2 regions of the Formosa undariae genome follow, and region 2 is predicted to be linked to the other one. Evidence: riboswitches for the same ligand, from Rfam matches in the RefSeq annotation. Region 2 holds a riboswitch; the other holds the start of a gene.

Region 1 (3,432 bases), on a different contig from region 2:
AAGTCTATATAATTTATGCCTTCGTTAGAAAAACTTAAAATCATTAATACTTGTGCACCATAAGGTAATAAACCTTGAGTAATACAGGCAAAAATATCTAAGGTTGAAGCTGTGTCTTTTGGATCCAATTGGTATTCATCGGTAATTGTTTTACTAATCGGTCCAGAAATAATAATAGATACTGTGTTATTTGCAATGGCCATATTTATACTACTTACCAAAGCTGCTATTCCGAATTGTGCCGACTTTTTATTCTTGATGTATTTTTTAATATTGATTAATATATAATCGATACCACCGTTCTTTTCTACCAAAGCGGCAAGTCCACCAGTTAACAAGGATAACAAGAAGATTTCGGTCATGTCGGTAAAACCTTCATAACTAATTTTAGTGGCCTCTAAAAGTGTAAAATCTCCATAAATTATACCTATCAGCCCCGTAGAAAGTGTTCCTATTAATAATGTAACAAAGACATTTACTCCTAAAATAGACAGTAAAATAATTAAAATATAAGGTAGTATTTTTATTATAGAATAGTTGTAAACGACCAATTCGGTATCTTCTGCTTTAAGATCTAAACCTTGGACTATTAGAATAATAAGTGTAATTACAGCTGCAGGTATGGCTAGTTTGATATTCTGCTTAAATTTATCGCTCATTTTGCAGCCTAAAGATTGTGTGGCAGCAATGGTTGTATCTGAAATTACCGATAAGTTATCGCCAAACATACTACCGCCTAATAACGCGCCACATAAAATGGCTAAATCAGCAGTACTTTTATCTGCAAAACTCACTACTATAGGTGCTAAAGCAACGATAGATCCAACTGATGTTCCTGTAGACAACGATAAAAATCCAGCTATAATAAAGACCCCTGCATAAATGTATTGAATGGCAATATAGTCTAACCCCAAATTCACAATGGCATCTACACTTCCTGTGGCATCGGCCACTGCAGCAAATGCTCCAGCCAGCAAATATATAAGACACATGGTTAAAATTTTATCGTCGCCACATCCTTTTAAAAGTGTTTTTATTTTAGAATCGATTGATTGTCGAAACATTAAAAAAGCTACAATAATACCTCCTATTACTGCAATAGGAGAGGGTAATGCATAGAAATCGTTTTGATAAATACCGACCCCTAGAAACGTTAATACGAATGCGAAAAGCGGAATTAATGCTGAAAATTTTGGTGTTCTTTTGGTGATTTTTGCCATCTTATAGTCGTTTTAAAAAGAGCATAGTAGCAAATAAGAAGAAATATGATTTAACATTTGTTCCAAATAATTGGCATATCTATTTAGCACCTTGCTCGTTAATGCAGGTTGCTATCTCTTTTTATGGAGATTCTTGATAATTATTTTAAGCCGGCAAAAGTAGTATATAAATTGATATGAAATTCTTAAAAAAAGTTAATTTTAAATTCAATGCGGTTATCCTAAGAATAATACGGCATCCTAGACGACCTCGTTCGTCTTTCCATTTATAAAAACGACAAGACATAAAAAAAGCTTTAATACTGTCCGCGCCGACAAGATTAAAGCTTTTTTAATTTATTAAAATACTATCTATATTCAGGATTAGAGAAGTTCCATCGGGTACCATCGTCCCAAGCTTCTCTAGAGTTTCCGTAAGCTGGATAGCCGTCTTGTGCTTTCAGCATTTTCGCTAAATGCATTAAGTTATAGCTCATAAAGGTCGTATTTCGATTGGTGAATTCAGAATCGTGACCTACTGGCGGATCGATACTTTCACCTTTCCATTCGGTATCCCCATAACTAGGTCCAGGACCTACGGATCCAATCCAACCAGCATCTGATTGTGGCGGAATGCTATATCCTAAATGTTGTAATGCGTACAACATACCCATCGCGCAATGTTTTACACCGTCTTCATTTCCTGTAATGATACATCCTCCAGCTTTTCCGTAGTATACATATTGACCTTTATCGTTTTGATACCCGCTCATAGCATACAAACGTTCTATTAATTTAGAGGCTACCGAAGAGCGCTCTCCCAACCAAATCGGTGTTCCAATAACGAGTATATCCGCATCGATAATTTTTTTGTAAATGTCTGGCCATTCATCATAATCGTAGCCTTCTACGGTCATATCTGGTTGCACACCTGCCGGAATATCGTAATCTGCTAAACGTATCGTTTCAACAGAAACACCTTCAGATTTCATAATATCAATAGACACATCCATAAGGTTTCTGGTATGACTTAGCGATGGAGATTTCTTTAAAGTACAATTAACAAATACAGCTTTTAAGTTGCTAAAATCTATTTTTTTCATAATTAATCATGTGAAATTAGTATTATATATTGAGTTATTAACAATCAAATTATCAGTCAATTAAAACCCATAGAGTTGATTATTCTTTCCAATTATCTTCGCTATAACTACACCCAATATAATATATGGGACAAACGTGATTAATAAAAGTATTTCGAAAGATGTAGTTATTAAAGACATTCCTAAATATGCTACAATGTTAGCAAGAATACCGTATGCAACTCCTTTAAACCAGAGATTCCGAATGTGTATGTTGTGAGCAAATATAAATCCATATCCCAAACCAAAAAGGATTCCGGCCATGAAATGCGCCACCCAACCAATCACCAACGAAACGCCTATTGCTTCCGATAATAATTCCCAAGGGAAAATCTCAGGCATTCCTAAATTAGGTAGGATTACCATAATAATTGTCATGGCTACTGTACCTAAAAGACCTGCTGCTATATACTTTGGAAATTTATTCATTCACTTTGTTTTTTTAATTCAATCTTTCATATTAACTACCCAAGATTGTATTTGTAATATGACATTATTAACATTCTGTCGATAACATTATACAAGATACAGGATGCATTCAGTTAGAATTGATGCATTCCGTTTTACTATTGCCGTAATCAGGATTTCGACCTATATTTAAAGTATTGTTGGGTTCTGTATAAAGACAAATTTTATAACATATGTAGTTTTATAATAAACTTAAAGGTGTTTAGAGAGTGCTGTGTTGGTTGTTAAAAAAATAAAGGATACGTATGAGCTACTCAATTAAAACCTTTACTTTTATCATTCTTAATTAATAACATGTCAGTTCCCAATAAATTCTCATTTGTCAACCCCAACAAGTTTCCTTTTTTCTACGGTTATATTGTCCTTTTTATAGGAAGCATTGGTGTTCTCGCCAGTATTCCTGGACAAACAGTAGGTGTTTCTGTATTTACAGATCCGGTAAAAGATGCATTAGGATTGAGCCGAAATCAGTTTAGCAATGCCTATATGTTTGGGACATTGTTAAGTGCTTTTTTTGTGTCTAAAGCAGGAATTTTGTTCGATCGTTTTGGCGCGCGATATGTTGCTTTTTTTGCAACACTAGTTTTAGGAATTTCATTATTACTTTGTGCCGTTTCTGTGCA
Region 2 (3,432 bases):
AACGTTCAAATATAATTTACCAAGTATTAGACGCCGTTTAGATTTAGACGCGATTGCGATCGAACAACACGATCCTGCAGCCAAAAGTTTAGAAGAAGTGTACTTGGCTTATCCTGGTTTTTATGCGATTGCTATTTATCGATTAAGTCACGAGTTATCCAACCTTAATGTGCCTGTTATTCCAAGAATGATGAGCGAATATGCTCACGGCATTACGGGTACAGATATTCATCCAGGTGCAGAAATTGGAGATTCATTTTTTATAGATCACGCGACAGGAATTGTAATTGGAGAAACTTCGGTTATTAAAAATAACGTGAAGATTTATCAAGGAGTAACCTTGGGAGGTGTTCAAGTTAAAAAGAGCTTGTCTGCTACAAAACGTCATCCAACGATAGAAGATAATGTTATTATTTATGCCAACGCAACCATTTTAGGAGGCGATGTCGTTATAGGAGCAGATACTATTATTGGAGCGAATGTTTGCGTTACGGTTTCAGTGCCTCAAGGTTCAATTTTAACGTATCAAAAAGAATTTAACATTAGATCGCGTAAGCATGATTAAAACGGAAAGTATTTTAGATTATATAGGAAATACACCTTTAGTCGAGGCTACGCATTTACATAATAATCCTAATGTTAAGTTATTACTGAAATTAGAAGGTAATAACCCAGGTGGAAGCGTAAAAGATAGAGCCGCTTTTAATATGATTAACGAAGCTTTAAAACGTGGTGATATTAAAAAGGGAGATACTTTAGTTGAAGCTACTAGTGGAAATACCGGAATTGCATTAGCATTTATAGCACCTTTATTAGGTGTTAATATGGTGCTTGTAATGCCTGAAAATTCTACTGAAGAACGTATTAAATCTATGCGTGCTTATGGAGCAGAATTAATATTAACCTCTAAGGATGTTGGTATTGAAGGTGCTCGTGATTTAGCTATAGAATTGCGTGATAAAAAAGGTTATTTTATGCTTAATCAGTTTTCAAATCCTGATAATTGGAAAGCACACTATAAAACGACTGGACCGGAAATTTGGGATGCAACGCAGGGCGAAATAACCCATTTTGTATCTGCAATGGGTACAACAGGAACTATTATGGGGATGTCTACCTTTTTAAAGGAGAAAAATAAGAATATTACCATAGTGGGAGCTCAGCCTAAAGACGGTGCTAAAATACCTGGTATTCGTAAATGGCCAGAAGCGTATTTGCCAGAGATTTTCGATAAAACTAAAGTCGACCAAGTGGTTGAGGTTAGTGAAGAAGATGCTAAAACCATGACTCAAAGATTAGCCAAAGAAGAAGGCGTTTTTGCGGGTATGAGTAGTGGTGGTTCTGTTGCAAGCGCCTTAAAAATTATAGAAACTTTAGATTCTGGAGTTGTAGTCGCTATAATTTGCGATCGTGGAGATCGTTATTTATCGTCTACTTTGTTCGAGAATTAGCATAATATTTGCTGCAAAAATGCGGATAATAAAGATATATTACTTTTATTTGTAGCTTAGTTCATAAACATAATAATTCGTTATCACGAAAGGCAGAGGGGATAGACCCGGTGAAGCCTTAGCAACCCTTTACCACACTAAAGAAGGTGCTACATTCTACTCAATGAAACCATTTTCAAAGGGGCAGATAACCCAAGAGAAAACCCTTTCTTTCCTGATGACATACTGATATAAAACATCAAAAATGTCAAATATTTATCAAGCCATACAAGAACGTATTTTAGTGCTAGATGGTGCTATGGGTACTATGTTGCAACGTTATAATTTTTCTGAAGAAGATTTTAGAGGTGAACGCTTCAAAGATTACCCGTCTTCTTTAAAAGGAAATAACGATTTATTGTCGTTAACCCAACCAAAAGCTATTGCAGATATTCATCGTAAATATTTCGAAGCTGGAGCAGATATTGTTGAAACCAATACCTTTTCTGGGACTACAATCGCTATGGCAGATTACGACATGGAAGATTTAGTTTACGAACTTAATTTCGAATCGGCTAGAATTGCAAAACAAGTAGCTGAAGAAATGACGAAAGAGAATCCTGATAAACCAAGATTCGTTGCTGGGAGTATAGGTCCAACAAACCGTACAGCGAGTTTATCTCCAGATGTAGATCGTCCGGAATATCGTGCAGTAACTTTCGAAGAGTTGCGAAAAGCCTATCACCAACAAACCGAAGCTTTGTTAGATGGTGGAGTAGATATGCTTTTGGTTGAAACCATTTTCGATACATTAAATGCAAAAGCAGCTTTATTTGCGATAGATCAAGTACAAGAAGAACGCGGAATTAAAATTCCGATCATGGTTTCTGGAACGATTACAGATGCTTCAGGACGAACATTATCTGGTCAAACTGTAGAAGCGTTTTTGTTATCTATTTCTCATATTCCATTATTAAGTGTTGGATTTAATTGCGCTTTAGGAGCCGACCAATTACAGCCTTATCTACAACGTTTATCTAACGAAACAGATTTTTATACATCTGCGCATCCTAATGCAGGACTGCCAAATGCCTTTGGTGAATACGACCAATCTGCTGAGCAAATGCAAGAACTTATAGAGAGTTATTTAAAAGCAAATATTATTAATATTATTGGTGGTTGTTGTGGTACTACGCCGGAGCATATTAAATTAATTGCAGATGTAGCTACAAAGTATAAACCTAGACAGGCCGTTTTAAACGCTTAGTTGAGAATTGAAAAGAAAAAACAGCATGTCAAAAAGTAACAAACCTAAATATTTAAGCCTTTCTGGATTAGAGCCATTAATCGTGACTCCAGAAAGTAATTTTATAAATGTAGGAGAACGAACCAATGTTACCGGTTCTAGAAAATTCTTACGATTAATTAAAGAAGAGAAGTTCGATGAAGCTTTAGATGTTGCCCGCGATCAAGTTGAAGGTGGTGCGCAAATCATCGATGTGAACATGGACGAAGGCATGTTAGATGGCGCAGAAGCCATGGTGAAATTCTTGAATTTAATTGCATCAGAACCAGATATTGCCCGTGTGCCTATCATGATCGATAGTTCTAAATGGGACATTATTGAAGCTGGTCTTCAAGTGGTTCAAGGGAAATCGATAGTAAATTCTATCAGTTTAAAAGAAGGAGAAGAAGCGTTTATTCATCATGCTAAATTGGTGAAACGTTATGGTGCAGCCATGGTTGTTATGGCGTTCGATGAAGATGGACAAGCCGATACGTATCAGCGTAGAATCGATATCTGTAAGCGTTCTTACGATATTTTGGTCGATAAAGTCAAGTTTCCACCACAAGATATTATTTTCGATCCGAACATTTTTCCAGTGGCAACAGGAATGGATGAACATCGCTTAAATGCGTTAGATTTCTTCAATGCGACCAAATGGATTCGTGAGAATTTACCATACGCCAATGTTTCTGGAGGTGTGAGTAATGTCTCGTT

Evidence for each region. Region 2 has a riboswitch for S-adenosylmethionine ahead of ACFFVB_RS10145 (homocysteine S-methyltransferase family protein). Riboswitches for the same ligand answer to the same signal wherever they lie in the genome.
Region 1: it holds a riboswitch for S-adenosylmethionine, as region 2 does, so the genes downstream of both, ACFFVB_RS03535 (Na+/H+ antiporter NhaC family protein) here and ACFFVB_RS10145 (homocysteine S-methyltransferase family protein) in region 2, are expected to answer to the same signal.

What each region holds. Positions count from the first base shown of each region.
Region 1 covers NZ_JBHMEZ010000003.1:23,570-27,001, forward strand. The annotation lists gene ACFFVB_RS03535 (Na+/H+ antiporter NhaC family protein) at 1-1,220, opposite strand, end outside; SAM-I-IV-variant riboswitch at 1,267-1,365, opposite strand; gene ACFFVB_RS03540 (flavodoxin family protein) at 1,568-2,302, opposite strand; gene ACFFVB_RS03545 (DUF6789 family protein) at 2,363-2,770, opposite strand; gene ACFFVB_RS03550 (MFS transporter) at 3,104-3,432, shown strand, end outside.
Region 2 covers NZ_JBHMEZ010000011.1:359,009-362,440, forward strand. The annotation lists gene epsC (serine O-acetyltransferase EpsC) at 1-565, shown strand, start outside; gene cysM (cysteine synthase CysM) at 558-1,451, shown strand; SAM riboswitch class I at 1,529-1,645, shown strand; gene ACFFVB_RS10145 (homocysteine S-methyltransferase family protein) at 1,696-2,697, shown strand; gene metH (methionine synthase) at 2,723-3,432, shown strand, end outside.